Regions from separate parts of the Aerococcus vaginalis genome, predicted to be linked through region 2. Evidence: predicted binding sites of a transcription regulator. Region 2 holds the regulator's gene; the other holds the start of a gene.
The links. The regulator NrdR, encoded in region 2, represses ribonucleotide reductase genes. The targets are predictions, from matches to a motif close to ACACNATATATNGTGT.
Positions count from the first base shown of each region.

Region 1: a site for NrdR is predicted at 11,335-11,350, ahead of nrdH (glutaredoxin-like protein NrdH). Genes of this name have one in related genera too.

Region 1 is NZ_JBSMYC010000001.1:436,244-451,788, forward strand. Features, by position in the region: gene ACWOEX_RS02110 (ArgE/DapE family deacylase) at 1-454, opposite strand, end outside; gene phoU (phosphate signaling complex protein PhoU) at 622-1,287, shown strand; gene ACWOEX_RS02120 (hypothetical protein) at 1,360-1,809, opposite strand; gene ACWOEX_RS02125 (histidine phosphatase family protein) at 1,885-2,565, opposite strand; gene ACWOEX_RS02130 (universal stress protein) at 2,723-3,586, shown strand; gene nrdF (class 1b ribonucleoside-diphosphate reductase subunit beta) at 3,652-4,698, opposite strand; gene nrdE (class 1b ribonucleoside-diphosphate reductase subunit alpha) at 4,786-6,927, opposite strand; gene nrdI (class Ib ribonucleoside-diphosphate reductase assembly flavoprotein NrdI) at 6,932-7,306, opposite strand; gene ACWOEX_RS02150 (5-formyltetrahydrofolate cyclo-ligase) at 7,569-8,150, shown strand; gene ACWOEX_RS02155 (ABC transporter ATP-binding protein) at 8,220-8,966, shown strand; gene ACWOEX_RS02160 (ABC transporter permease) at 8,959-9,744, shown strand; gene ACWOEX_RS02165 (NAD(P)H-hydrate dehydratase) at 9,859-10,716, opposite strand; gene ACWOEX_RS02170 (ComE operon protein 2) at 10,713-11,249, opposite strand; gene nrdH (glutaredoxin-like protein NrdH) at 11,389-11,610, shown strand; gene ACWOEX_RS02180 (branched-chain amino acid aminotransferase) at 11,743-12,786, opposite strand; gene ACWOEX_RS02185 (ATP-binding cassette domain-containing protein) at 12,919-14,472, opposite strand; partial or broken gene ACWOEX_RS02190 (hypothetical protein) at 14,805-15,545, opposite strand, start outside.
Region 2 is NZ_JBSMYC010000001.1:8,474-25,375, reverse strand. Features, by position in the region: gene dnaI (primosomal protein DnaI) at 90-1,046, opposite strand; gene ACWOEX_RS00125 (DnaD domain protein) at 1,049-2,422, opposite strand; gene nrdR (transcriptional regulator NrdR) at 2,448-2,945, opposite strand; gene ACWOEX_RS00115 (aspartate aminotransferase family protein) at 3,077-4,417, opposite strand; partial or broken gene ACWOEX_RS00110 (branched-chain amino acid transport system II carrier protein) at 4,629-5,154, shown strand; gene ACWOEX_RS00105 (branched-chain amino acid transport system II carrier protein) at 5,148-5,636, shown strand; gene coaE (dephospho-CoA kinase) at 5,660-6,250, opposite strand; gene mutM (bifunctional DNA-formamidopyrimidine glycosylase/DNA-(apurinic or apyrimidinic site) lyase) at 6,243-7,079, opposite strand; gene polA (DNA polymerase I) at 7,097-9,778, opposite strand; gene ACWOEX_RS00085 (dehydrogenase) at 9,765-10,334, opposite strand; gene ACWOEX_RS00080 (histidine phosphatase family protein) at 10,504-11,175, shown strand; gene ACWOEX_RS00075 (UTP--glucose-1-phosphate uridylyltransferase) at 11,243-12,136, opposite strand; gene murC (UDP-N-acetylmuramate--L-alanine ligase) at 12,155-13,486, opposite strand; gene ACWOEX_RS00065 (hypothetical protein) at 13,476-14,099, opposite strand; gene ytpR (YtpR family tRNA-binding protein) at 14,128-14,742, opposite strand; gene pcp (pyroglutamyl-peptidase I) at 14,856-15,503, opposite strand; gene ACWOEX_RS00050 (DUF979 domain-containing protein) at 15,520-16,443, opposite strand; gene ACWOEX_RS00045 (DUF969 domain-containing protein) at 16,445-16,902, opposite strand, start outside.

The DNA.
Region 1 (15,545 bases), 430 kb from region 2:
TATCTGAAAGGTCATAAGCACCTAAAAGGCCAACCTCTTCTGCATCGGTGCCGATAAATTTAATCGTTCCCTTGAAAGGAATACCGGATTCTTTCAAATTGATCAATGATGCAACTTGTGCAATTAAACCAGATTTCATATCGGCAGCACCACGACCGTACAATATGCCATCATCTTCAATAGCGTTAAATGGCTCATATTTCCAAGCTTTCTTGGTTACTGGTACAACGTCCATGTGTCCAGATAACGCAATCGTTTTACCTGGTTCGCTACCTTCAATGGTTGCGATTAATTGTGCGCGATCAGGATCATCGGTGAATGGTACAACTTTAGTAGGAATATCATGCGCTTCGAATACTTCTGCTAACATTTTTGCGACTTTTCGTTCATTACCATCAACAGTTTCAACATTAATAACTTTTTTAAGTAATTCTAGTGCTTCTTCATTTGTCATACACACGCATCTCCTGTTCTTAATTTTCTGTATATTTAACATAAAATAATTCTTAATTTTTTGCAATAATTAGCGCTGAAAGTGAATGTTCAGTTGAAGCCAATCATAAGATACATTATTATATGAATTAAGAATTGATTGTTAATGATAACGTAGGAGGACTGCTGATGAAAACTGAATTACGCGTTCAATTTAAAAAAGAAATCGAACATATGACGGATACCCTCTCTAAAATGGGAGATAAAACGACTGAAGCAATTAATGACACCATGACGGCGCTAACTAAACATAATGCACAACTCGCTGAAAGTGTCATTACTGGTGACATTGAAATTAACCGTCTCGAAAAGAATATCGAACAGGAATTTCACCGTACAGTTGGTCTGCAATCCCCTGTAGCCTACGAATTACGTTTATTAATTTCTTACTTGAAAGCCAGTGCCGACTTGGAACGTATTGGTGATCACGCAGTTTCCATCAGTAAAGCTAGCCTAACGATCAACCACCACAAACAGGATGAAAAGATCGAGAAAGAATTACAAACTATGGGTAGCGAAGTCTCTCATATGGTAGAAGCACTCGTTAAAACATTGCTTGAAATGGATGCTGATGATGCTCGTGTTATTGCGCATCACGATGATATGATCGACAGCTACTACAAGAATATTACTGATTGCACGATTCAAGCCATTAAGGATGACCCTGAATTAACGCGCAGCGGTGTACAGTACTTGTTCATTGCCGCTAACCTCGAGCGTATTGCCGATTACTCGACGAACTTGGCTGAACGTATCATCTTCGCAAATGATGGCGACTGGGTATCTTTGAACTAATTATCGATATGATCTAAAACACAAAAAAGGACGTTCTCAGACGTCCTTTTTTAATTGTATGATTCATTAAAATTACAAATCTAATTCTTTGATGATACGACCACGTTGATCGTAGGCATATTTTCTCGCCTTGTTACTATCATTCATCGCAACAATCAAACGATCACGGTATGGTTCTGCCAATTCGTCGAATAAGTAATAATCATCATCTAAATCATTTTTCTTACGCAATGCTTGAATTTCTTTTTCAGAGCGCAATTTGTAAGTTGTTGGTGGCAAAGTACCTTCGTTTGGTTCTTCTTCAATACGGTAAACGTAGTTACTATCATGGGAGAGATATTGAATTTCTAGCGCACCGGAATTCGTACGTTCTGTTTTAATTTGATCGTATTCTTCTTTTTGAAGTTCCCACCAGGCTTTGATGCCGTTCATTGCGTCTTCTTCAGTGTTGAATGTACCATGTTTTTTACGTACTTCATCACGTTTATTTTCCCAGTAAACTGTAAATACTGTTTCAATCATTACAAGCATCCTCTCTTTATCGATGTATAGTTACTATAGCATATTCTACAATTATGCGTGAGTGATGAGATAATTCTAACCTTCAGGTAAAAAATTATTTATTTTCGCAAAGTAGTCTAAATGGAATTGACCATCGTGGTAACGCACTTTAGACACCGCAGCATTTGGTAAATTATTAGAGATATTCGGCTCTGGAATGATATTTTCGAGGATATATTTGATGCAGGCACCGTGACAAACAACTAAAATTTTATCTTCATTCACACGATGACGTTGAATCAACTGAATTAATCCACTTTCCACACGATGCCAGAAGTTACTAAATGTCTCTGCATCGTGGTATGGATCAGCACGGTGAATCGCATTAACGATTTGCGCGTGATTAAGTTGTGCGCGCATATCATCCGCACTTTCATAACCATTTTTCTTCGCGACATAGTCATATGTCCACACATCGTCCTTACCCTCGAAGCTACCAAAGAAAACTTCGCGGAATTCTGGCATTTGCGTAATCCTAATGTTAGGATCCGTTGCACGATTTTCCTGCAATAATAACTTCGCTGTACGCATGGTACGCGATAAGTCACTCGTATACACCGCATCAAAAGATAAGTTGGCCATTTCTTTACCTGCTTGAATGACGCCCTCTTCGCCTTCAGGGGTCAATGGTGTATCTGACCATCCTTGCATGCAATGATATTTATTAAGAAATGTGCGTCCGTGTCGTACAAAATAAATTGTTGTGCCTTCCTGCATGGTGGTATCCTCCTCAATTTGTATCTATACGTTGTGTCCATTGTACCAAAAATTAAACCGCTATCGGGACTCTTTTAATCGATCAATCTGATGAAAACATATTGTAAGCGGTTTATATATTTGGTATACTAAGCCTAAAGAATAGGAGGGGATTCCAATGTTAGATACTATTCATAAAATCTTAGTGCCCATTGATGATTCAAAACAAGCAGCTAATGCATGCGAACAAGCCGCCCATTTAGCAAAAGCCTGTGATGCATCGCTGATCTTTCTCAACGTTATTCGAGAAAACGAAAGTTTAGCGCATATTTTAACTACTGATGAACGTGATGCGCTGATCAAAGCACGCGAGCAATTGCTAAAAGATTTCCAAAAACGTGCGCTGGAAATCTATCCTGACATTGAAACGGAAGATAAGATTCTATTTGGCGATGCACGTCAAGGTATTCTCAATCTCCTTAATGAAGGCGATTATCAAATGGTCGTAATGGGTGCGACAGGTAAAGGTGCCTTCAAACGTGTCGTTGTTGGCTCAGTAGCCCAATTTGTTGCACGACACTCCCCTGTCCCGGTATTGCTTGTTCGACATAGTCCAGAAGCTACGAAGAAAATACTCATCCCTTCCGACGCATCTGAACCATCAAAACGCGCACTACGACTTGGTATCTCACTCGGTAAAGCGTGGGAAAGCAATCTTGATTTGTTAACAGTTACTGAAAACTTTGGATTCTACAGTAAAGCTTACAATTTCCAAGATTTCCACGATCAATTACATCAAGATGCGGAAGATTTTCTCCGTCCAATCGCTGCGAAATATGATGACAATCGCGATATCACCATGACGACTCATGTGATTGATGGTGATCCACGTTTAGAAATCCTAAAATTCGCACAGACGAATAAAGTGGATATGATTGTGATTGGTGCTTCCGGTAAAGGTAGCGTCAAACGTTTAATCCTCGGTTCCGTCTCTGAATATGTCTTAATGCATGCAGAGACGAACGTGCTGATTATTCATTAAAAACAACTTCTTCTTAACACAAAAAAACAGGCGTCGTTTTGGCGCCTGCTTTTTTTGTATATTGATTATTTGTGATTTTTCTTCGCACGTTCTTCTGCTTTACGTTTGCGATAAGCCATACGCTGTTCTTTACGTTGAGACATCGACCACGTCGAGTAGTCTTCATCAGCCATCGCAGATACATTACCGAGCAAGTATCCGTTACCAACCTGAGAGAAGAAATCGTGGTTAGATGTACCCGTTGAAATACCATTCATAACAATCGGGTTAACATCTTCCGCTGTATCTGGGAACAATGGATCAAAACCAAGATTTTGTAAAGCCTTATTCGCATTGTAACGAGAGAATGTCAACACTTCATCTGTCCAGCCGACTTCGCCGTAAATGTATCGTGCATACTTCTCTTCATTTTCATACAATTCGTAAACAGTATTGAAGACCCACTGTTTCATCTGCTCACGTTCTTTATCACTTAATGCGAGATACCCTTTCTGGAATTTGTAGCCGATATACGTGCCATGAACAGATTCGTCACGAATAATTAATTTAATAATTTCAGCTACATTTTCCAATTTGTTGTTACCGAGATACCACAACGGTGCGAAGAACCCAGAATAGAACAAGAACGTTTCTAACATTACGTTAGCAGCTTTTGCCTGAAGTGCTGAACCGTTCTGATAGATATCATTGATACGGTTCGCCTTATATTGCAAATTCTCATACGTATCCGTCCAGTCAAAAATCTCGTTAATACGTGACGTTGAGTTCAACGTAATGAAAATCGTTGAGTACGATTTGGCATGGACAGTTTCCATAAACTCGATATTGTTGTAGACACCGATTTCCTGTGGCGAGCGGTGATCACGACGCAAAATGTTCAGCGCATCTTGCGACTGTAAAGTATCTAAGAGTGTCAATCCACCGAACGCTAAATCGACCACACGACGCTCTTCTGTTGATAGCATGCGCCAGTCATCTAAGTCGTTAGATACTGGGATGCGTGTATCCAACCAGAACTGACTTGTTAATTTTTCCCAAGTTTGTTTATCAATATCATCTTCAATATTGTTCCAGTTAATTGCCTTGTATTGTCCGCGCTTCCATTGATCAATGCGCGCAGCCTTTTCTTCAGCATTTAATTCCAGAAATTTTTTATTTGGTTTATCCACTGCACAATTCCTCCTTTTATGGCTTAGCTATTAAATTGAACAACTCTCACAGTAGTTACTACCGACTTCATCACCGTCATCAGTGAAGGTACGGATGTAGTAGATAGATTTCACGCCCTGATTCCATGCATAGTTACGCAAGATATTTAAGTCACGCGTATCCATCTTGGTTTCTCCAGGTTGCTTCCATGGATACAATCCTTCTGGAATATCTGAACGCATGAATAATGTCATGGACATTCCTTGATCAACGTAACGCTGAGCAGCTGCATAAATATCAATGACTTTACGCATATCTAAGTCATAGGCTGATTGATAGTACGGCATCGTCTTGTTTGAGAGATATGGCGCTGGATAGTAAGTCTTACCCGTTTTCTTCTCTTGACGTTCTTCAATTAGACGAATGATCGGCTGTAATGATGAGCTCGTTTCATTGACATAACTGATGCTACCAGTCGGTGCAACAGCTAAACGATACGCATGGTATAGCCCATGTGCTTGAACATCTTTCTTCAACGCTTCCCAATCTTCAGCAGTTGGCAACGGCACATTCTTCAAAACTTCTTTGACTTTATCAGAGGTGATTTCTGGAATATCCTCAATCATTTGATCGAAGTATTCACCAGAAGCGTAGTCTGAGTTTTCAAAGTCGTAGAATGTTTCATTACGTTCTGCCGCGATTTTGTTGGAAGCAACGAGTGACCAGTAGTTCATCGCATAGAAGTATGCTTCCGTTAACTCGATCGATTCATCAGATCCGTAATGAATTTCATTAAGTGCAAATAAGGTATGCAAGCCCATCGCACCGAGGCCGATAGAGTGAGACAACTTATTACCATTTTCGATGGATGGTACAGCACCGATTGACGTGTGATCTGTAACATAAGTCAATGCGCGAACTGATGTTTCAATAGATTTTGCGAAATCAGGGCTTTGTACCATATTCACCATATTCGTTGAACCTAAGTTACAACTAATGTCTCGCCCTAATACTTCATATTCTTGACGATCGTTCAGTGTGGATGGTGTCTGTGTCTGTAAAATTTCAGAACACAAATTAGACATTACCACTGTCCCATCGATTGGATTAGCTTCATTTACCGTATCAATATTAATGATGTATGGGTATCCAGATTCTTGCTGGAGACGACTAATTTCATTCTCCAATTCACGCGCTTGGATGCGGTATTTCTTGATCTCTGGATTGTTGACCATATTTTCGTATTCTTCGGTGATATTGACGTATGAGAACGGCTTACCGTAAATACGTTCGACATCATACGGACTAAAGAGATACATCACATCATCGTTAGCAACTAATTCATAGAATTTATCTGGTACAACGAGACCGAGGGATAACGTCTTGACACGTATTTTCTCGTCTGCGTTTTCCTTCTTCGTTGATAAGAAGTTAACGACATCTGGATGGAAGGCGTTCAAGTACACAACCCCTGCGCCATTACGTTGACCTAATTGATTAGCATAGCTGAACGAATCCTCAAATAACTTCATGACTGGTACGATACCTGATGCGGCATTCGCGATTTTCTTAATTGGTGCGCCAGATTCACGTAAGTTGCTCAAGTTAATACCAACACCACCACCACGTTTAGACAACTGCAACGCGGAGTTAATGGTACGTCCGATCGAGTTCATATCATCTGTCATCTGTACTAGGAAACAACTAACCATTTCCCCCCGACGCTTACGTCCAGCATTCAAGAATGTTGGTGTCGCTGGTTGGAAACGTTGCGTAATCATTTCATCACGTAATTGTGTCGCTAGTTTCTCATCACCATCTGCGAAATATAACGCATTGAAAACTATACGATCTTCGTAACGTTCAAGATAACGCTTGCCATCATCTGTCTTCAGTGCATACTGTGAATAGAATTTATGCGCACCCATGAATGATTTGAAGCGGAACTTTTTATCGTAAGTAGACTGCAATAAATCGTAAACGAACTGGCGGTCATACTTGTTGATAAATTCTTCTTCGATGTAGTCATTATCTAATAAATAATTAATCTTTTCTTCAATGGTATAAAAAAAGACCGTATTCGGATTCACATGTTCCAAGAAGTACGCGCGAACCGCTTCCTTGTCTTTTTCTAACGGTATTTTATTGTCAACCGGAATATTTAATTCATTATTCAGCTTGAAGTAAGTCATTTCATCAGGCTTCTGTGGCTTCGGTGTTTTCAATTTGTCTGACAATCTCCTTTACCTTTTTAACGTCATTTGATGATCCCATGAATTCGAAACGATGTAAAACTGGCACATCGTAATCTAAAGCAATATCCTGCGCTGTATAGCAGAATAAATCTTTACCAAAATTACGATTACCGCCACCAATGATACCGCGACAAAGTGACTGATTAGCACCCGTCTCAATAAAATCGTTCATCGGATCTGTGGTTTCAATATCATACGTTGGAATCACAATAATATATGGCTCATGGACTTCTGTAAAACAGTTCTCTTCAGTAATCTCCAAACTCGGCATCTCTAGCTTTTCGATAAAACGCCGTGTATTGCCAACAATGGACATGTAGACGAGTAACACAATGATCTCCTCCCATAAACATACGTATTGCCACTCACTAATATATAATGAGTGGCATCCCTTGGTGTTTATTCTATCAGCGCATTTATAACCGGTCAACTATATTTAGTAGTTCACAATCGATATCTCCACTAGATATAGTACATTGTGCACTGTTTTATTTCATGATCGTTCTTTTGTATCACGTGATCACTGACACTCGCAACGCCCTTTGATACACTGAACAATGATTAAGGAGAGCGTTTTTATGACTAACATTCACGAGACTAAAAAAATATTGCGACAACAGATTTTGAACAAGCGAACACAATTATCTGCGGACTATTATCAAAAAGCAAATAAAAAAATTACTCAGAGAATTCTTGAATCATCTGCTTGGAAAGAAGCTAAAACAATTTTTATGTTTCATTCATTGGAATATGAATTCGATACGGCTTCATTGATACAGTCTGCCAGAAAACATCAAAAACATGTCGTATTACCGGTCAGCGATATCAAATCACATCAGATGATACTTTGTACCTATCCGGAAAGGGACGACGGTTGGCAGTACGGAAGTTTTAATATCAAAGAACCTATTGCTACGCCTGATAACATTATAGATAGTCACACTGTAGATATCGTCATCGTCCCGTGTGTGACCTGTACACATAGCGGACAGCGTCTCGGGCACGGCGGTGGTTTCTATGATCGTTGGTTGACAAAGTATTCAGCATTTTCGATCCTACCCTATTTCGATGAACTCATGGTTTCTGAGATTCCGATCGAAAAACACGATCAATCAGTAAATATGGTAATCACTGAAAATAGTATTTATCCGAGTGATTAATTGTATTTTGTGTATACTTTGTTAAAATAGAATTGTTCTAAATAAATAGAAAGAAAGGAAGCGCATGGTATGAAAGAACTTTTTAATGTCAAAGACCTGAGTCTCACCTTCGGCAAGCATACGATCTATGATCATGTCGATTTTTCCATTGCTCAGGGACAGCACACAGCGCTTAAAGGGCACTCCGGTAGTGGTAAAAGTATCCTACTAAAAATTCTCTGTGGCTTACAACGTTTTGATGATGGGGAAATTACATTCGAAGGCAAACCGCTCTATGATTACGATTATCGTGAACTTAGACAGCGTGTCGCCTATGTCACGCAGACCCCACAATTATTTGGACATACCGTTCGCGAAAACCTCTACTTCCCGTTTGAGATTAGAGGGCAAGCGGTCGACGACGAAGCGATTGATCATCTCATGCGTGCACTCAACATGGAAAACATTTCACTCGATACCGATATCTCCACATTATCTGGTGGTGAACGTCAACGTGTTGGGTTGATCCGTTCACTTGTCATCCCATCACAAGTGTTATTGCTCGATGAAATTACATCCGCTTTGGACAAGAAAAATCAGCGTGCTGTAGAAAAAGTTCTGCAAGATTTTGCCGATCAAAATGGTACAACGCTAATTTGGATCGCGCACCATGCGATAGAAATTACTGATCCAAAACAAACGATCATGGTCAATGGCGACGGATCAATTACAGTCACTGAAGGTGCCGTACCTGATTTTGATGAAGATGATGCCGCTTTGGATGCATCAACTGAAGCAAAAACATCTGAGGAAAGTGAGGTAACCGTAAATGGCTGAAACAATGACGATTAATCTTTGGTCCCTACTGGCAACTTTTTCACTGGTTGTCATTTCCCTAATCATTTCCTGGAAAGAAGACCTCGGACTGATTAAGGACATTTTGATTGCTATCTTCCGCATGTCACTACAGCTAACCATTGTCGGTTACTTGTTGATATTCGTTTTCCAGGTCGATAATTGGTTACTGACGACGGTAATTGTCGGTATCATGGATATCAACGCTGCCTGGACAGCACAAAAACGTGGCAAGGGTATCAAACGCCACTTCGCAATTGCTATGCTTTCCGTCTTCGGTAGTAGTATCGTATCCCTCGCTATCTTGGTATTAACCGATGCGATGGTTTACGTGCCAAACCAAGTTATTCCAATGAATGGTATGTTGATTGGTGTAGCTATGAACATCACAGGTCTCAGTTTTACTAACTTGGCACAGACGATCGATAACCAGCGTCAGCAAATTAATGAAAAGTTAGCGCTCGGTGCTTCGACCAAGCAAGCTTCAAAAAATGTGATTCGCGATTCCATTCGTAACAGTTTGCAACCACAAATTGATACTACCAAAACAGTCGGTTTAGTTATCTTACCTGGATTGATGACGGGCATTCTATTCGTTGGTAACTTCCCGAAAGAAGCGATCATGTATCAGATCATGTTCTACTTCGCGATGATGGCAGTCGCTACCATTTCAGCAGTTATCACTGTCTATCTCGCTTATCCATCCTACTACACAGATTTTGGTCAATTATTACCACGTGCACAGGAAGATCTCAATTAAGAAGCATTAGAGAACTGCTCTCGTAGCGGTTCTTTTTTTGTGCATTCGTTGCACTTACAGTGTAAATTCGTCAAACAAAAAATGCTCTCGTCTGACGAAAGCATTCACTCCTAATTATTTAATAATTTGTTTAAGTGCCCGTGGTAATTCATGTGCTAATCGTGTCGGTACCACAATTGCCTGCGAATCATAGATACGGTCAGCTGTATAACTATGTAGTAATACACCCGCTGCCACCGCATGAAATGGTTCATCAATCACACCGACCATCGCAACAATGACACCGACTAATGTATCACCCATACCTCCGATAGCCTGTCCTGGATTACCGTATATATTCTCATAATAGGTCCCTTTGTCTGGAGCAAATATCCGCGTAGGTGCGCCTTTGAGTGCCACAATCGCATGACTCTGATCGACAAAACGTTGAATAGCTTTTGGATCTCGGCTATCCACGCTTCCCTCTGTTAATTGTCGCCATTCACCCAAATGTGGCGTGAGGACGATGTTCAACTGTCGATCGATAAAAAGATCTGGTCGTTTTTTAATTACCTCGCCATACATTTGAATGGCCCCGGCATCGATAATTAAAGTTTGAAGCCTCATCGCTTCTGATAACGTATCCATCAAAATATCAAAGTAACATTGCTCTGACTGGGTCATTCCAGAACCGATCGCAATAATCTCGCTTTGATAAATCGCGTGTTCTAACGCTTCAGTATCATCCCAGTCAATAAACATCGTCTCAGGAAGCGAGGCGTGAACTGCTGGTAAGTTAGCTTTATCACTAGCTACTGTAACGAGCCCACAACCTGCGTACACGGCAGCTTGCGCATTCATTTGTACTGCACCACCCATTTGTCGATTGCCACCAATCAGCAGTGCCCGACCATAATCCCCTTTATAGCTGTTCTCAGGACGTACAGGGAGCCATTGTTTAAAATGCACTAGTGTTAACGGTTCCTTTTTCATTTAGTGTCACGCTCATCCTGTTTATTACTTACTTGCTGCTCTGCCAGTTCTTTTTTCACATTGGCGCTATGCATCTGTTCAAACATCTGGAAAAAATTCTCAGGAATTTCACCTTTTTGAATCGTCACCCGCTGTTGTTTGAGCAATTTCTCGGCATACGGATGATTATGATAGTCATAGAGGTAAGTAATCCGTTGAATACCTGCTTGAAGCAAACTCTTGGTACATTGCAGGCATGGACGATGTGTAACATAAATCTCAGCGCCATCAGTTGAAGCGCCAAATTTTGCGCATTGCAACAAGGCATTCATTTCAGCGTGAATCGTGCGCATGCAGTGACCATCTTCAACATAACAACCGACATCGATACAATGCTCGTCACCGGATACAGAACCGTTATATCCACCCGCAATAATCCGATTATCACGAACGATAACCGCCCCCACCATCAGACGTTCACACGTACTTCGCAATGACAACATTAGACTCTGTGCTAAAAAATATTGATCCCAGGGTATTCGCTCTACCACAATGATTCTCCTCCATTCTGAGACTAACCACTCTATTTTGTGCTTGACATTTAGTCATGACCGCTATATATTGTATATATCAGTTGAGGCACTATATATTGTGTCTGAAAACTTTCGGTAATACAAGAGGAGGTCGTTTGACATGGTCAAAGTTTATTCAAAACCAGGTTGCATGCAATGTAACTTTACTAAAAAATTCTTAACGGACAACAACATCGATTTCGTAGATTCTGATGTTACAGCATCTGAGGAAGCATTGAACGAAGTAAAGGAAATGGGATTCCAATCTCTTCCAGTTGTCGTTACAGATGATATTGAGCCATTTTTTGGATTCCGTCCAGACTTACTCCAACAATTGGCTTAGTCCACGATAACGATTTCTATTATACAATGAGAAACGTGATGTTTGCGCATCACGTTTTTTTGTGCACTTTTCTCTGCATAGATAAAAACACCTGCGGCAGATATGACTACCACAAGTGCTTATGGTTGATGATTAATGATCTAATTCAACGGGATAAATCCAGCCTTCAGGTGCTTCCACATCACCGTTCTGAATACCATATAATTCACCGTAGAGACGTTTGCTGATTGGACCTACTTCTGTTTCAGAATAGAATGGGTGGTACTCTCCTTTATACTGCACCCCAGCAATTGGTGAGATAACCGCCGCTGTGCCCATTGCACCCGCCTCAACAAATTCATCAATCTGATCGATATAAACATCGGTTTCTGCGACGTCTAACCCCAATCGTTTTTCAGCTAATTCGAGTAGGCTTCGTTTCGTAATACTTGGTAGAATTGATGGTGATTTCGGTGTAATAAATTGGTTATCCTTTGTGATTGCGAAGAAGTTAGCAGCACCGACCTCTTCAATCTTCGTATGCGTTGCTGCATCGAGATACAACGCATCACTGAATCCTGCTGCGTGGGCTTCCTCACCCGGCAATAGGCTCGCACCGTAGTTACCGCCGACCTTGTTTGCGCCCGTTCCACGCGGTGCAGCACGATCGTATTCAGTCACAATAAAGCGTGTTGGTGTCATACCACCTTTGAAGTAAGGACCGACTGGGGAACAGTAAATCGCGAAGATATACTCTGATGCTGGATGTAACCCTAACTCTTCCCCTGCACCAATCATAAACGGTCTAATGTATAAAGAAGCACCTGACCCATAAGGCGGCACCCATTCATGATTAGCACGAACCACAGCTTTCACTGCGTCGATGAACTTATCTTCAGGAAATGCAGGCATCAATAAACGTTCAGCACTTTCTGCCATACGTTCAGCATTCAAATTTGGACGGAATAATTGAATGTCCCCATCCTTGGTTCGATAGGCTTTTAATCCTTCGAAACAGTGTTGACCGTAATGAATGACCGTTGCTGCTTCTGACAGTGTGATTTGGCTATCTTTTGTTAATTGACCGTCATCCCATTCGCCATCCTTCCAACGTGAGATGAAACGATAGTCTGTTTTGACATAGTCAAAACCTAAACTATCCCAATCAATTGTTTTTGGATCCAATGTTTCGCTCATTGTATCTCCCTCAATTCTATATATTCGTTATATGTATTTATTGTATGTAAAAATATTTTGTTTGTCTATAATTTTCTTAATATTTATAAAACGCATAAAAAAAGTGCTGACTAACAGCACTTTTCATTCTAATTATTTTAATGTAATGACTTCGTCGAATTGGGATGAGAACTCATCATCACTGATATGAGAAATCATGATGACAGTTGATGGTAAGTTAAGAATACGCTTCGTAATCATTTCTGATAATTCATCATTCAAACCGGTTGTCGGTTCGTCGAAGATCATAACGTCGCGTGATTCCATCAAAGCTCTAGACACGGCAACCAGCGTCTTCTCACCACCAGATAAACCATGGTTCAATTCAACGGTTTTATCAATTCCAGGTTTCAAGTGGACGCTATCACGCATCGCTTGAATGGTGTCGCGATCATAACCACGATAGAAGTTAATATTTTCAAATACCGTTCCCGTAAAGATTTTATTCGCTTGGTTCTGGTACCCAATATTCCTATTCTTAATGTTCTCGCGATTCATCTTCGTGCCACTGAAATAAACGCCGCCCTGATCAGGTTCAATTTCACCAGCGATAATCCCTGCAAGTGTCGATTTTCCACGTCCCGATTCTCCACGAATCAAGTATTTCTTACCCTGTTCGAAGGTCTTCGTAAAGCCGTCGAAGAGTTCTGGGCCTTCATCATACGCAAAGTGAATATCCTTAACTTCTAAGTCCCCATTTGGTAATTTTTCAGGTGCTTTGAATTCGTACTCCTGATCGAAGTGGAAACTATTGAAGATCGGACGTGAAGATTCGTATATCGCCTTGGTATTCGACAACTGAATCACTGGCGCGACCAAACTTGAAGTCAACTGCATCACAGAAATCATCATCCCGACGGATAGCGCACCTGAGAACACCATCAGTCCAGCCAATAATAACACAGCTAATACTGAAACTGTCCCGAGCGCGCTACTGAAAATCTGCGCAAAATACATCAAATTTTCCAATTTGAAACGCGCTTGTTCCTGAACCACACTCTTATCTTTGTATTTATCAATCACACGATCTTCAACGTTATAACGGTTAATTTCATCTTTAATATTTAGATGTTCATAAGTAAAGCGCTGGAAGAGTTGTGATTTCTTCGCAAAATTATCGGCATTTTGGCGGATCCGTTTCTGGGTCAACAGTGGTGACAAGAGCGGAATCATCGCCCCAATCACACCAATAATCACTGCACGCCAATCGATAGAGAATAGCGTGAACATCGACAGAATTAACGTAATCACCATATCAATCGACATGAAAATCGCAACGTAACGGTTCGCATAAACAATATCCAAATTGGTACTGTAGTCCACGTTCTTCCAACCGTCTTTTACTAAGTCTTTCTTCAATAACTTGTTTTTGACGGCTAATAATTTCTTACCAGAATTGGTATAAATGAGGCGGTAACCCCATGTCTGTGCTAAGAACCCGATAATCACTAAGGCAACACTAATGCCGATGTATAGCACAAACTTGTCCATCGTCTTGTTCGTGGCGGCATCAATAACAACCCCCATTAGGATACTGACAATGGCCATCGTCGCTGCATGAATAAACAGCATAATAACGATCAGCACATTCGACCATGTCAACTTCTTATTCGTCTCGCTCGGCTGATCGACTTGATCTTTCTTCATATTTATTCCTCCCATGGCGGATCTGCGCCGGTTACTTTCAGTGCCGATACACTTGGGCTCTATTATACCCTAAACATACGATGTCACAACAAAATTTTATACAAATTCATAACATTCTGAGCTATTTAAAGCATATGAGTGTTCTTGTGACAACAACCTCACATGCTTTGCATCACTTAAAGTACATGACAACCCATACAAAGTTTACAGTATAGCATATTCCACACGGTTTTAAAGTGTCCCACCCTCAAAACAAAAAAAAAGCGCCACGTCCGAAGACATGACACTTTCTTATTATTCATTTTGGGATTAATTTATTCGCTAATCATCAATTAGTTTCTCTTTTTGAATGCGAATGCAGTACCTGCCCCTGTCATTAACAAGCCGAGACCTAAACCTGCAAGCGCAACACCAGTCTGTGGCAAGCTCGACGTTGCGGAAGCTTCAGTTGCAACTGCTTCACCTGGAATAGTAGCGTCAACATTTTCCTCAGCTTCTACAACACCAGTCCCGACATGATCAGCAACCGGTGCTTTATCTTCCAAGCTGTCTAAGTAGTTCAGTTGTGCTTGCGCTGCCAAGTGAGCCAAGTCAGTAACCTCACCATCTTTGTAAGCATTACCTTCGTATGGCGCTTTGTTTTCTAAGCTGTCCAAGTAGTTCAATTGGGCTTGCGCTGCCAAGTGAGCCAAGTCAGTAACCTCACCATCTTTGTAAGCATTACCTTCGTATGGCGCTTTGTTTTCTAAGCTGTCTAAGTAGTTCAATTGGGCTTGTGCTGCTAAGCGAGCCAAGTCAGTAACTTCACCATCTTTGTAAGCATTACCTTCGTATGGCGCTTTGTTTTCTAAGCTATCCAAGTAGTTCAATTGGGCTTGTGCTGCTAAGCGAGCCAAGTCAGTAACTTCACCATCTTTGTAAGCATTACCTTCGTATGGCGCTTTGTTTTCTAAGCTATCCAAGTAGTTCAATTGGGCTTGCGCTGCCAAGCGAGCCAAGTCAGTAACCTCACCATCTTTGTAAGCATTACCTTCGTATGGCGCTTTGTTTTCTAAGCTATCCAAGTAGTTCAA
Region 2 (16,902 bases):
ATGATTGCGATTAAATCTTCTATTATTGACTAACTACTCGTAGTATAATCGTTCACTTGCTGAAATGCAATAGGACAGTAGCTAAGAAATTAGTCGTGGCGGCGATTTTTACCGCTCATTTCAACTTCTTTGGCGAAATAACGAATACGCTCCATGAGACGTTTCGCTTTTACAGATTCCTCACCATTCTTCGTATGGACGAAGTGATCCTCTAACTGTTCAAAATTAAGGTTGGAGGTGAACAGTGTAATGCGATGCGCACTCATCCGCGCTTGGAGAATCACACCGAGAATATCATCACGCACCCAGGGGGTATTGTTCTCGGCACCAATATCATCGAGCGCGAGCACTTCGCAGTTGATCAATTCGTCAAGATGTTCCTGCACCTTATTATCATTGATGCTATTACGCAGATTGGTCACTAATTGTGGAAAATGCACCAGCGTCGTCTTAATTCCCTGATCCGCAAAAGCATTCGCAATCGCACCCATTAAGTAGGTCTTTCCGATACCGAAATTGCCGTAGATGTAGGGGGATTGAACGAATGGATCGCTTTGATTTGAATCTTTCTTCGCTGCAAGATATCTATCTTTAAACTTTATCGCTTCAATTAAAGCATTCTGACGTTCCACTTCCGTCGTATCAAAGTTCTCAAACGTCGCCTCATGAAGGTCTTTCGGCAGATCAATCAAGGTAATCGCCTGATAGCGTTCCTTCGCCTTCTGCTTATTTTGGAACTCTTTGGTCGGTTCATACTTCACCGTAATCGCATTCGCATCCATCACGAGTTTCGGCGTATAGTTCGGCATTTTGAGCGGTTTATGTTCCTTGGCACGGCGCTTTTCACTCACAAACTCATAGAGCTTGGACATACTGCGATTCATAATTTCACGACTCAATTCGTCCTTATGTTCATTGAAAAATTGGCGGACTTCAGGATCGTTGATGACTTCCTTTCGCAATAATTCACGACGCTCAGAAGGATTGATGTCATGCAAGCGCAAGGTATCCTGTTTGTTCGAAAGTACGTCTCCTACATTTTTCATGCTCATCGCTCCCCTTTGTCTTTATTGAGTAATCGCTGAATTTCATCACTGCGATCTTTCAGTCGTTTATCTGCTTTTTTTGTCGTTGATTGATCGTCTTTCATCCAATCCGGTATCATTTCTTTATAGTTATTGTTTTTGTGATAACGACGCTTCTTTTGAGACTGGCGTTCGTTGCGCTGCGCGAGATAATACAGTGCCGCTTCCGGCGTATTGATGTTTTGTTTGAGCCAGTCATTCTCCGTACGCTCCATCGTATTTTGAATTAGCGTTGGTTTATCCATTTCAATCAGATAATAATACGCCATCACATTGATAACAGCAGAAGATAAGCCATCACGCGCCACCATATCCGTTAATATCTGACGTTCACTCTTCGTCAAATAACCGTTACGTGATTCTTTCAGGTATGAGACAAAATCAATCACCGAATACTCACGCGCTTCTTTAGCCAATTCGCGCTGATCAACCGTTAACTTTTCTAAAATCTTGGGGTCATTCGTATTCGATTGTAAAGCGGCTGTCGTTGCTTGATTCTTCTTAGAAGGCAGCGAATCATAAGCTTTTTGTTGCAGCTTATCGGTGTCGATTTGCTGCCGATTGAAATCCATCGCACGATACGTCAGACGCGCCAGATCCATTTCATCATAGCCGTAGAGATCGTGAAGCACTGTCGCCAATTCCAACACCTTGTCTGTCAGCGCTCGTTCAGGAATATGCCGCTGCATCAAAGTTTGCTTGTACAGCCAAACATCGAACTGATCACCGATAACGATGGGCGCATTAGGTTCCTTTTGTGCCGTTCCTAGGATAAATGATTGACCATTCGACAAATCCGGCATCGCATCCGCTTCTTCCGGCGAAAAGCGATACACATCTCGAAACGAGTACGTCTGTGCTTGCCAATCGTCATGGCTCGCTGATGGCCAGGATACCGAGAACGAATCACGCAGTTGTTTAAAGCGTTTCTCGCCGACCTCGCGATACAGTAACGTTGATAGTACAGCATCTTCAAAGAAAACTTGTGGCGTGACGGGCGCACTGAGTTCATAGAGCCACTGCGGGTCTTGGTAAGCGTCTTTGCGATGATAGACGCCAAGCAACCCAATCCCCTCTAAATGCGCACGCGCTGTCACATAGGTACGCGCCGACCAGACAAATGTATCCGTAATATCCGTATGACGGATGACAGCTGATTTGAACTGTTTCGTTGGTAAAAGTTGGTATAGGCCATGGAACAAGGCGTAGGACTGACTACCGATGATTGGCAGGTACAAACGCGCTAACGTCGTCCAATCAAGATCTGTGAGCCAATCTGTCTGCTTTACCTGTAAGGTGTCGGTCAGTTTTAAATTTTCCCAGGGTGGCTGCCCCATATACTATCCCGTCCTCTCATTTTGCTCATTCATCGTAGTGCAATTCGATTTGTCCTTCTGTCTCGTTTTTCTGTTTTTCCTTGAGCTGTTTAATCTCATCGAGGAATACAGAGGCATCCTTGAAATCGCGGTACACACTCGCATAGCGAATATAAGCAATTTCATCGACTTTCGGCAGGCGATCCATCACCATCTCACCGATTTCACGCGATGGAATTTCTGCCTCACCCGTTTGTTCCAACTCAAACTCGATATCCTGAACTAAGCCTTCCAATTGTTCCACAGATACCGGGCGTTTCTCACACGAGCGCACCAACCCACGCAGTAATTTTTCGCGCGAAAACTCCTGACGATTACCGTCTTTTTTAATCACAAGCAACGGCTGACGCTCCAGACGCTCAAATGTCGTAAAACGGTAATCACATTTCGGGCAGACACGCCGACGACGAATGGCGGTATCCTTATCGATTGGGCGACTATCAATCACCTTCGTCCCCTTCTCTTGACAATTTGGACATCTCACCACATTCACCTCCAAAACTCAGTTTGTATTCCCTTTAATTATCCCTTTTTAAGCTTGTAAGTGCAAGTTTTATCGAATGAAAAAGGCACCGCAATCACGCAGTGCCTGAGGAGGACTAAATAAAATAATCATTACCATCCTTGACCATAAATCACTTGATTCTCAAGTTTCCCAAGTGAAAGTTCTTCAAAAATTTGTTCCAAGATGGTCAATGCTCGATCTAATTCATCATCGGTAATTACCAATGGCGGTTGAAAGCGTAAAACATTATCTGATATTACTGTTATTAACACACCTAAATCATACGCACGATTTGCAATTTTAAGTGCTACTTCGTGATCCCTTACTTTTTTCTCTTTATCTGAGACGATATCAATACCTATAGACAGTCCTTTGCCACGTACATCACCGATAAATTCATATTGTTTTTGACTTTTTCGTAGACGTTCAACTACCCGTTCACCTTTGCGTGTTGTTTCAGACAAAATCTTTTCGTCTTCAATGGTTTTAATTAATGCCAAAGAAGCTTCGCAGGCAATTGGATTACCTGCTGCACTAAAGCTATGCGCTGGACTCTTCAAAGCCAACATAATTTCTTTACGCCCTACAATGGCAGATAGTGGCATACCATTCGCAAGAGACTTTCCGAAAGCGATAAGATCAGGTTCAAAACCAAAATGTTCTGGTGATGTCCAAGTCCCAGTACGTCCCATTCCCTGCTGTACATCATCGACAGCGAGAACAATACCATATTCATTACAAATCTCTCTTAGTCGCTCGAAGTAATGTGGTACTGGTTGTAGCAAACCACCATCGCCTTGAATCGTCTCAACATTAATCATTGCTACTGTTTCCGGTGGGCAAATTGTCTCAAAGAGTTCAAATAATGGAGATAAATATTCATCTACCGCCTGAGACTGTTCAGCGCCAAACATTCCACGATACTGATCTGGATACGGAATATGGTAGACTTCTGCAACACCTGGACCAATTTTTTCATTCATGGTTGGTGAGATAGCTGACATTGCTAGCGCGCCATATGTTGCACCGTGATACGCGCGACTGAAGGTAATAATTTTCTGACGACCAGTATATGCACGAGCAAATTTCATCATTCCATCATTCGCATCGGATCCTGATAGACCAAACGTCGCTAATTTATCAAAATCACCTGGAACAATAGATACTAATTTTTCTGCTAAATTAGCTGCACTCTCTTGGTAAGTGTATGCTGGTAGGTAATGAACCAATTGCTCTGCTTGCTTCTTAATCGCTTCAACGACGCGTTCTGGTGTAGCACCTAAGTTCAACGCCGCAGCACTGGCTAATAGATCAATATACTCCTTACCATCTACATCAACAATACGCGCACCATGCCCATGGTCAACAACTAATGGGTAATACTCTATACGACCGGACGGTGCATAACTCTGGTGATCTTTTTCGATAATCTGTTCTGATTTTGTTGGCATAAAAATACCTCCAAATTTTAGTGAAAATTAAATAGTTAGACAATTTCAAAATTTCAGTTATTAATTATAGAATTTATGGACAAAATCGTCAACTGCCTATCACATTTTATTTATAATTGGCAAATAATTCTAAAAAGACTGTTGGTTTACCGATAGCTATTTAATATACTTTTTATATCTTAAAAAATAAACAGAGAAACGAGGAATCTTTATGAAGTGGCGAGATATTTGGATTATTGGGTTTATGCTCTTTGCGATGTTTTTTGGTGCTGGGAGTCTTATTTTTCCTGTAAGTTTAGGCTTTGAATCTGGTGCACATTATCAAACAGCAATGATCGGTTTCATGATTACAGGTATTGGATTGCCTTTAATGACGATGGTTGCTGGTAGTCTCTCGACAAAAGGATATCCTGGATTGCTAAAGCAAGTGAATCCAATTTTTTCCGTAATATTTCTCGCTATCGTTTATATTATGCTTGGTCCTTTTTCAACAATTCCTCGCATGGCGACGATATCTTATGAAATGGTCACTTGCGCTTTTTTCATTTGTATTTTTGATAATCACTATGTTCCTTGCGCTGTCACCAGATGATATTTCAGAGGCCATTGGTAAGTATCTGACTCCTGCACTATTGATCACTATCGGCATACTCATTATTCGTCGTCTGGTCGTTTATAGAGGCAATCCTTCAACAATGACTATCCCCCGTTTTAGTGAGTCACCAGCTCCATGGTAGGATTTATTGATGGCTATCTCACTATGGATTCACTCGGTGCGCTTGCTTTTACACTTGTCCTAAGTAATACCGTTAAGCAACGCGGGATTACTAAACCAACAACAGCTATCAAAAGTTCTCTATATGCTTCTGCCATCGCTAGTGCTTTGATTGGAATCATATACTTTTTCCTCATTTGGATGGGAAACCACACGAGCGTAACCAACATCCCAGATGGACAAAATATCGGCACGCATCTATTAGTTCGTGCTTCTCAAGATGGCTTCAGTGCACTGGATGTTTTGATTCTAGGATCTACCGTATTACTAGCCAGCATTACGACATCGACTGGCGTCGTATCAGCCGTTTCCAGTTACTTTCATGCTAATTTCCCTAAAATTAGCTATCGTAATTTTGTTTTTATTATCATCTCGTTTATTTTTCGTCAACATCTATTATCGAAAGCGTTTTTGTATTATATAAAAAAGCACCTACTCCCATGAGAGTAGGTGTTATAAGTTTTCATTTACATTTTCTCTAACAATTCCTCAACTTGTTGTTTAGTATTTTCAATGGTTGTCGAATTATCGATCATGTGATCTGCATGTTTGATTTTTTCTTCGAGCGACATTTGAGAGGCGATACGTTGCGTCGCTTCGCTATCGGTGAGTTGATTACGTTCTATCAGACGTTCTTTCTGTGTATTTTCATTTACCGCGACAACGACAATCATGTCACACAGTTTTTCATAACCGCCTTCATATAACAACGGCACATCCAATATAGCGAGCGGGATGTTTGTTTGTTTCACGCGCTCAACTTCCGACTCAATACGTGAGCGAATTAGTGGTTTTAAGACTTCATTCAGTCGATCACGCATTTTCTCATCCGCAAATACTTCTGCACCGAATTTATGGCGATCGAGTTCACCTTCTTCAGTCAGATAGGCTTCACCGAATGTATCAACAATCGCTTGCAAACCGGGTTCACCTTTGCGTTCCAAGTCATAGACAATCTGATCGGCATCGATCACTGGGATATCGTGAGATTTGAAGATATCGCTCACGGTACTCTTCCCCGTTGCGATACCACCTGTCAATCCAATAATTTTAGTCATGTATTTCCTCCAACGTTTGACAATGCGGACAGTAGGACGTGCCGCGTTGGTGGACTTTGATTTTTTCAATCATAGTCCCACAGCGGCTACACGGTTCACCCGCCTTGCCGTATACCTTTAGCGACAGCTGGAAATAGCCATTCTCTCCGAAAGTATTCTGATACGTGCGGATCGTCGTCCCTCCTGCATCGACTGCACGCGATATGACGGATTGGATCGCCTGCCGCAGTCGTTCAATTTCCGCATCTGACAAATCGTTTGCGGGACGCTCGGGATGAATTTGACTGAGCCACAGTGACTCATCACAGTAAATATTACCGATACCCGCAATGACTGTCTGATCGAGCAAGACGTTCTTGATCACACGCGTTGTGCGCTGAAATCTATCTCTGAGATAATCCAACGTCAATTCACTCGGTTCAGGTCCTAGCTGCAAGGCATTGATCGCTTCTGGCATCGCATCGCGTGCGACACGGTGGATGCGCCCAAACTTGCGAACATCACGATAGCGCAAGGAGCGACCGTCAGCGAGATCGATAATGACGTGCGTATAAGCATCGGGTTCATCACGCTGATCAACGACTAGCCACTTTCCCTCCATACGCAAGTGACTGATCCAGCCGTCTGTCGTCCAGTAGAAGAAGAGAAACTTGCCGCGTCGTTCGACGGTATCCAACACCTGTCCGACCATGCGCTCTGCAAATCCATCGATCCCAAATTCATCTTGGACGATACGTGGCCATTTCACAGTGATATGCGTAATTTCAGCGCCCTGCACCGTTTCGATCAACCCACGTCTGACCGTTTCGACTTCCGGTAATTCCGGCATTTACATCTCTCCCTGTTCTATTTCGCGTCGTACCAAGTATCACCAACATTAACGTCCGCCAACAACGGCACATCCCAGTCGACTGCACCTTCCATCACTTCTTTGACGAGTGCGGTCAGTTCATCTACCTCTTCCTTCGGTACTTCAAAAATCAATTCATCGTGCACCTGAAGCAGCATATTTGCTTGTAAACCGCGTTCGGCTAACGCTTGTTTCATGCGAATCATTGCGATCTTGATAATATCGGCAGCGGTACCCTGAATCGGCGAGTTCATTGCTGTACGTTCCGCAAAACTGCGCAATTGGAAACGACGGTTATTGATATCTGGTAAGTAACGACGACGATGCCATAACGTTTCCACATAGCCATCGGTGTGCGCCTGTTTCACAACTTCATCCATGAACTGTTTCACGTTTGGATATGTTTCAAAGTAACGATCAATAAATTCTTTCGCTTCGTAGCGCGGAATACCGATGTTCTGACTCAATCCGTAATCGCTGATGCCGTAAACAATCCCGAAGTTCACCGCCTTCGCCTGACGACGCTGGTTGGCGGTCACTTCCTCAATCGGCACATTCATAATACGACTCGCTGTGTCCGAGTGAATGTCCTTGCCGTCGATAAAGGCCTGCTTCAGATGTTTGTCGCCAGAAATGTATGCGAGTACACGCAGCTCAATCTGGGAGTAATCGGAACTCAATACGACCCAGTCCGGATGTTTGGACATGAAGGCACGACGAATCTGACGTCCCTCGTCGCTACGAATCGGGATATTTTGAAGGTTCGGATCCGCCGAACTCAAACGTCCGGTAGCCGTCAATGTCTGGACGAAGCGTGTGTGGATCTTCTGATCATCTTCATGAATAAAGTCGCTGAGTCCTGATACGTACGTCGATTGTAGTTTGGAAATCTGACGGTAATTCAGGATCAGATCGACAATCGGAACACCTTGGAGTTTCTCCAATTCACCTTGTGCGGTTGAGTAGTACTTCTCACCATTTTCGCCCTCTTTTTTGAGCTTCTTACCGTGTGGGAGTCCCATTTCGCCGTAGAGGACATCGCTCAACTGATAGGTGGAATTAATCGTAAATTCGTGTCCTGCTTCTTCGTAGATGGCGCCTTCGAGGTCTTTGAGACGCTGGTCGAAATCGATCTTGAGTTCATCGAGCACGTTCTGATCGACGTGAACGCCCTGTTCCTCCATATCAGCCAACACATCAGCGAGCGGTAATTCCATATCGCGGTACAGAGACATCATCTGCTTCGCTTCAAGATGTTCATGTTCGATCGGTACGAGATCCTGAATCAATTGAATTTTACGTGCGAGGTGATCGTACATATTGGTTGCATCATTTGGAATACCGCGCTTCGCACCCTTACCGTAGACTTGATCATCGGTCGGGAAACCAGAAATTTCTTCTGCCGTTGCGACTTTAGCGATGTCGACACTCAAATCTTCCGAATGGCTGAGGTAGGAGCCGATCAGTACATCTTCCGTGACACCATGCATCTGAACGCCTTGGTAGTACCACATCACGCGCTGGCGTTTCATATCGAATACCCATTTCGGTGCGTCTGAAGTCAGCCAGTTTTGGAATACATCCGATGCGACTAGAACGTCAACAGGTGCTACATAGACGCTATCGGCATTCCCCCATGCTGCCGCAATCATGGTGCCGTCATGGTAATTCTTCTCCAACATTTCCGTGTAGAAAGCTTGGGCGTCGCCTTTGAACATGTCAGCCGTGAGCTCATCGGCTGAGGTGACCACCTGATATTCGGGCACTTCGACCGAGGTCTCCGATTTAACGGCTGCTTCGCCGCCCATTTCAGACAGGAACTGATTAAAGTTCATATCCTCATAAAACTGACGCAATTTTTCATCATCACGCGCCCGCATTTCAATATCATCAATCGTCAATTCAACCGGCGCATCAGTGCGAATGCGTGCGAGATCCTTCGACATGAAAGCTTGTTCCTTGTCTTCGATCAGATGCTCTTTGCGTTTTTTACCGGAAATATCGTCGATGTGATCGTAAACGCCTTCTACCGTTTCATATTCCTTCAACAACTTCAATGCTGTCTTCTCACCGATACCTGTAACCCCCGGATAGTTATCGGAAGAATCCCCCATCAATCCCTTGAGATCGACAATCTGTTCAGGGATAATCCCATATTTTTCCTTCACGGTATCAGGGGTGTAATCTTCCATATCGGTCGCACCACGGCGATTGAGTTTGACCGTCACGTGTTCACGTGCGAGCTGGGTGAGGTCTTTATCCCCTGAGATAATGACGACATCGTATGCTTCGGCTGGCACACTGAAAGCGAGCGTCCCGATGATATCATCCGCCTCATAGTTGACGAGTTCGTAATGCGAAATACCGAAACCGTCCAACATTACATTGAAGAATGGCATCTGTTCGCGGAATTCATCCGGTGCGCTCTGACGGCCGCCCTTGTAGTCGGCATACTTTTCGGTACGGAATGTGGTCTTGCCGGCATCCCAGGCAACGAGCGCATAATCCGGCTTTTCATCATCTAAAATCTTCGTCAACATGCGATGGAACGTGTAGAGTGCATTCGTGTGCAACCCATTCTTATTAGTGAAGCTATCAATATTTTGAATCGCATAGAATGCGCGAAAAGCTAGCGAACTGCCGTCAAAAAGGACTAATTTCTTTTTAGTTGTCGCCATGTGCGTCGTGTGCCTCCTTCATATGCTCCGTGTACTCGTTCGACTGGTTGACCGTCTGTACGGCTTCATCGATATTCTCAGAGGCGCTCTTACCGTTCTCATCGAATACGAGGACGGAAAGCATGGCGTCCAAAATATTATCTTCACCGGTTTTTTCATTCAGTCCTGTCACGTGAATCATCAGCATTGAGCGCCATTCTTCCTTACGAACGATTTCGAAACTGAATGTCACCGTCGAACCGATCTCGATGGCTTTACTCTGCGAATAGTTGAATTCAACGATTGCGTTGTTGGCACCTGGGAAGTGCATCGATACAGTCCGTGTCAACACACCCATTACTGCGATGATTGGTACAAAGCCAAAGTTTTTAATCTTGCGGTCATCATTTTTTTGTACTTGACCGAGATAGTGTGGATTCGTATCTCCCGTCACACCCATATACAATAAAATATCCTGTGGTCTGAAGGATTCACTTACTTGGAATGTATCGCCGACCGTGATCTTATCTATTTCCTTTGCGATCGGATCGGTTTTTAAATAATTTTTACTAGCCATGTGTCCGCCTCCTCAAAGACTTTTCTTGCTCTACTAGTTTATCAAAGTCTGGAAGTCTGAAACAACTCAAACCCGATCTAACAAACTTTTATTGCCTAGCTAATGAATAAAGCCCTTTCTTGTGGTAAAATGTACCCAAGAAGAAATCAAATGGAGAGGAGTGAACGGTGTGCAAGCTATTCATTATTACTTTATTCGTCATGGGGAAACGGAAGCAGAGGTTAATAACATCATCGAAGGGTGGCAGGACTCACCATTGACCCCTCGAGGTATTGAACAGATGCGTGCGTTGAGTCAGAGTTTCCAGGAATTGCCGATCGCACTGGTCTTTGCGAGTCATCTCGAACGCTCCACTAAGAGTGCCGAGTTACTTGTCGAAGGTCGTGATGATGATTTAATGGTGTCGTCGATGGAAGGTCTCAAAGAGTACGGTTTTGGTGGACTCGAGGGCGAAACATTCGAGGACGCTTTCCAACCGTCGATCAACGAACGTATCGAACTATTAAAAGAACAGAAAATCCCCGAAACACAATTATTGCCCGAACTGATGGCAAATATTGCGGAGGTCGATGGATTAGGTGAAACCGAACGTTTCATCGACTTCTGGTCGCGCGTGGAAGAGGCGATGCTTCAACTGCACGATGAAGCGCTCGAATATCGTATCGATCATCAAAAATCTGAAATCAACGTGATGATTGTCGGTCATCAATTTGCGATTACCGCCTTCCTACACGAAGTGCTGCCCGACTTCGACTTAACCAATCGTCTCGATTGTGGGCATTTCGCGGAAGTTACCTATCAGGATGGACAATACACACTCGAACAATGGAACGAAAGCTAAAACAACCATCAAGTCATACAAAAAGAGAGCCACTTCAACGAGTGACTCTCTTTTCTTTTGTTTATGTTTATTGTTTCAATTTAGGGATTGCTTCGTTCTTCAGATATTCTCTAAAACCATCCGCAATTTCTGGATGATGCAGTGAAACCTGAATGCTTGCCTTTAGCATACCGAATGGTTCACCCACTTCGAACCATTCGCCTTCGTAATCTGAAGCATATAGCGCTTGCTGCTTGGTAACGGTATCGAGCGCATCCGTCAATTCTAATTCTTGCTCGGTCTGTTTCTCCGCTAATTCGCGAATCACTGGGAAGATATCCGGCGTTAAAGCATAGCGACCACATAGCGCATGTGCTTTTCCTGCTACATGTTCTGGTTTTTCAGTCAAACCGCTCACACGGTAGCTATTCGCTGCCCCGTTGACAGGCTCACCTGACATAATGCCGTAATGGGTGGCTTCTTCCTCAGACACTTGCTGCGTGAGCACGGTCATTGCCTGGTTCTCTTCAAACGCAGATATCACCTGCTCAGAAGCAGTCGGCTCGCCATCCGCACTGAAGAAAATATCGTCTCCGAGTGCGAGTAAGAACGGTTCATCGCCAACGAATGATTCGGCTTCGAGTACCGCGTTTCCTAAGCCGTTTGGATAGTGCTGACGTTTGAACTGGACGTTGCCCAAGGTTGAACGACGAACCATTTCAAGCATTTCAATTTTTCCTTTTTGTGCGAGATTATTCTCAAGCTCGATGTTCGCATCAAAATGATCTTCAATCGCACGCTTATTGCGGCCCGTAATAATCAGGACTTCCTCAATACCACTCGCCAAGACTTCTTCAACGATAAACTCAATGACGGGTTTATCGACAATCGGCATAATTTCCTTCGCCAATGCTTTCGTCGCAGGTAAAAAACGTGTACCCATGCCGGCCGCTGGAATGACCGCTTTACGAATCTGTTTCACTGATATTCCCTCCTAACGCTACTCGGCGTTATTCGCCTCCGTCAGTGCTGCAATATAATCATCCGCATACTTCATCACATCACCCGCACCCATAAATAAGAGTACCGCATCGTGATAGACGAGTAACTGATCAATCGTTTCCTTCGTCAAATGCTTCGCTGGTGTCGTCATCTTCGTGGCGATATCCATACTTGTGATTTCGTGTTTATCCTGTTCACGCGCAGAAGCAAAAATATTACATAGATACACTTCATCTGCCAGACTCAAGCTCGCCGCAAATGGTGTCAGTAACGCCTTTGTACGTGAATACGTATGCGGTTGGAAAATACCGATGATCGGACGATCTGGATATTCCTGACGTGCAGCCTGAATCGTCGCCTTGATTTCAGATGGATGATGCGCATAATCATCGATCAGGATATTCGAATCAACCGTACGTTCATTGAAACGACGCGTCACCCCGCCAAATGTGCCGAGACTGCTGTTCACGACATCGGCTGGGAAACCTTCGAAGTAACAGAACGCGATGACTGCGGTCGAATTCAAGATGTTGTGATCACCAAATTGATTGATGTGGAAACGACCATAGAATTTATCTTGAATGTATACATCAAAGGAAGACCCGTTCGTATCCTTTTCGATATTCGTCGCGACGATATCGTCTTCATCACTGAAACCGTAGTACCAAATATCTGGCAGGTCTTTGAAGCGAGCCAGCATCGGGTCATCACCATAAGCGATCACTTTTTTCTTCACTTGGTTAGCGAATTGACGGTTAGCATCGTAAACTTCTTCCAGATTGTGGTAGTAGTCCGGGTGGTCGAAGTCGATATTCGTGAAGATCGCATAATCAGGCTTGTAAGCTATGAAATGTTTACGATATTCATCCGCTTCTAAGACGAAGTAATGCGAATCGCTCGCACCATTCCCTGTTCCATCACCGATCAAGTAGCTCGTTGGGATATTATCGTTCAACACATGACTCATAATCCCTGTGGTTGTCGTCTTACCGTGTGAACCAGTAATCGCGACACTCGTATACTTCTTGATCCATTCACCTAAAAATTCATGGTAGCGAATCACCGTATTACCGAGTGATTTGGCTTGGACGATTTCTGGATGATCATCTGAGAAGGCATTCCCACAGATAACGGTCATTCCCGGTGCAATGTTGTCCTCTGAAAAAGGGAAAATTGGAATTCCTGCTTCGTTCAAACCTTTCTCAGTGAAAAAGTGTTCCTGAACATCGGAACCCTGTACCTTGCAACCGGTACCGTGCAATACGAGCGCTAATGCACTCATACCTGTGCCTTTAATACCTGTAAAGTGATAAATTGTTTCAGTGTTCATGACGTTTATTTTCTCCATTCGTTTCCTTTTTTAGATAAGGTGGGAGATCACGATCCTCCGTGACGTAGCGTTGTTTGAAGGTCTGTTCTGAAATTTCAGGTTCTCGTGATTTTATCCCCGAAAAATCAATCGAACGTCCCGCCCGTTGGTGACTTTGCGTTGTACGACGTATAGCTGTCGATGATTGCGAGGAGGCCGGCTTCGATGCTACCGACTTTGACTGAGACGGTGGCTTCGGCTGACGCACCTGTGACTGTTCTGTCGCAACACGCGAAGTTTTGGATCGTTCAGTGTTCTGCCAAATAGATGGGACTTCCGTCCGTCTAAATGGCTGATGGTTACGATATTTCCGATAGTCTTTGATATCCTGGCGCAACTTCTGGTAATAGTCTTTCTTATCTTCTGTACGCGAAATCGGTTGATTCGCTACCTGCTTTGATGGCTGCTTCTCAGTTGGCGCCTGATTGGTAGATTGACGGTACGGATTTAAATAATTGGGAAAATCAACCTTATATCCTTCACGTGGACGCTTATTTCGCTCGGTCGATGCTGATGAGCGAGGCGAACGCGATGAACGTCTGCGCGTGTGGTATGTTGTTTCATCCCAATCCATCTTCCGATCACTCCCCAATACTAATTAGTTACTTCAATACTTCTGTCGCTGGCGTACCTGGTGCAACAGGTTCATCGAGATCAATGATCCCTTTTAATTTGTGTTCTGGATCAACACCCAGTTCATAAGCTGAACATAACATACCGATACTGTCGACCCCGCGCAATTGACCAGGACGAATAATTTGACCGTCAGGCATTACCGCATCCGGTAACGCAGCGATCGTAGTCATCCCTTCATGTACATTCGCGGCACCACAAACAATCTGTACGGTTTCGCCACCGATATCCGTTTGCGTGATGGATAAATGATCTGAATCCTGATGCGGTACGCACTCTAATACTTTGGCCACAACGAGGCGCGGTGTGCTATCAATCTGAACAGGATCAAAACCGGATTCATAGAGATGCTGATTCAACAAATCAATCTGTGTCGCATCCAATGTGACGTGTCCGGTCTCTTCTAATTCGAAGTAATTTGAAAGATCAAAAATATTGTATCCGTATGTCTCATTGGTTTCTTTATCAAAGATTCGTGTAATATTTGCTTGTGTTTCTGTAGCCACTTGCTCCTTCTGCAAATCGCCTGCGACGAGCATTAACACATCGCCAACGCCCTTCGGATTATAGAAACTTAACCACATACTCTGATACGCTCCTTTATACTTTTGCTTGTTATTTTTAACATTTTTTTGTTAAATACTAAGCGGCATATTCCGAATGATTATAACCTTTTCCAAACAAAAGTGCAACGTTACTATTCGGTCTTCCCTTCGACGGTTTTGAGGTCTTCCTTGCCATCAAATTGCACAATGGCGCGGATTGCAGCGGTGATGCCGCGCACAATATCTTCCAAAGCCATCGCTGGTGTACCGGGACGTGAAACGACCTGTTCAGGTAGGAACGGAATATGCATGAATCCCGCGCGTTTCCCCTTAAATTCAGTGTTCGTCAAATACAAAGTTTGATACATGATGTGATTGCAGACGAACGTTCCAGCGGTGTTCGATAATTCGGATGGTAAGCCTTCATCACGAATCGCTTTTACCATCGCCTTAACCGGTAATTGACTGAAATAAGCTGGTGCGCCGTCTTCTCGGATCACGCGATCGATCGGCTGATTCCCTTCATTATCTGCAATACGTCCGTCATCGCAGTTGATTCCCACACGTTCAGGCGTTAAACCAAAACGTCCACCGGCTTGCCCAATGTTGAAAATTACGTCGGGGTTTTCCTTAATGATCGCTTCACGGACAACATCCGCAGACTTATCAAAAACTGTTGGAATTTCTAATTTAACAATCTCTGCACCTTCGATCGTTTCCGGTAGATGTTTCACCGCTTCGATCGCCGGATTCACCTTATCGCCGCCAAATGGATCAAAACCTGTAACTAAAACCTTCATCGAAAATCATCCTTTCTTAAAATGCCCAAACATACATCAATACAATATGAAAAATTAATGTCACGATTGCGAACGGAATTTGTGCTTTTAGCACGCCATTCTCATCATTCATTTCTAAAATAGCGACTGGTAATACATTGAAATTACCTGCCATTGGCGTCATCAACGTACCACAGAATCCCGCTGTCATTCCAAGAGCAGCAACAATTACTGGATCGCCACCCTGCATAATAACAAACGGAACACCGATACCCGCTGTAATAACGGTGAAAGCAGCGAATGCGTTCCCCATCACCATCGTGAACAATGCCATACCAAGAACATAGGCAACAACACCAGCGAAAATACTCCCTTCTGGTACTGCTCGACCAATTAACTGACTGACTACTTCTCCAACGCCTGATGCCACGAAAATCGCGCCCAGAGCGGCCAATAATTGTGGTAGGATAGCCGTCGTTCCGACATCTTTTACCATCCGTTCACTTTCATGAACAACTTGTTTTGCAGATGGCTTGAATACAACCAATGCAACAACTAGTCCTGCAAGAGAACCAAATGCCAGAGAAGTCGCACCTGCTTCAGGAAAAATAAATGGTACGCTCAATGCACCGACAGATAATGCAATCATTGGAATAAATACCTTCCATCGCAAGCGATCTGCACGCGCCTTGATCGTGTCAGTATCTTCAGGTTGCTTTTCACCAGCACCATACTGTCTGAATAAAGTAATAACAGCGATAATGCAGACTAGAATCCCTGAAATAATACTTGGTAACCATTTCCCAAATACAAAGATGATTCCTAATACAAACCAGAACAATCCTGTTCCAATACGTTTACTATTCGTGTGATCTCTAAAAGCACTGAAACTGGCTAAGAAGAACATTAAACCAGCAATGATATAAAAAAATTCAAGTGCGATATCGAAAAAATTCTGCATATTACTTCGCCTCCTTTTGACTATCAGCGAAGTGGTTATCGAGTTTGCGATCAAAGTGCCAGTTCCAAACCCATCCTAAAATCCAAGTGAATAAAACTACTGGTAATGATGCTAGTGCGATGTCCACATTAGTGACAGGGTAGCCGAGTTCCTTTAATGCACCAACAATCAAAAGCACCCCACTAGCGCCCACAAAGGCTTGCTGTGAGAAAAAGTTTCCAAAGTTTTCTGCAGCAGATACTTGTCCTTTAACGAGATCTTTCGCAAAGTCGTCGTTTTTGCCATATTTTGTGGTAATCGCAGCCTGCGCCATTGGTTCGACAATTGGTCGAATTAACTGAATATGCCCGCCGATACGAATTGACATAATTCCCGCAATTTGGCGTAGTGTCAGATATAATGTGACAAATTTTCCAGCGGTTAATTTTTTGAAACGTTGAATCAAATTAACAGCTGAAT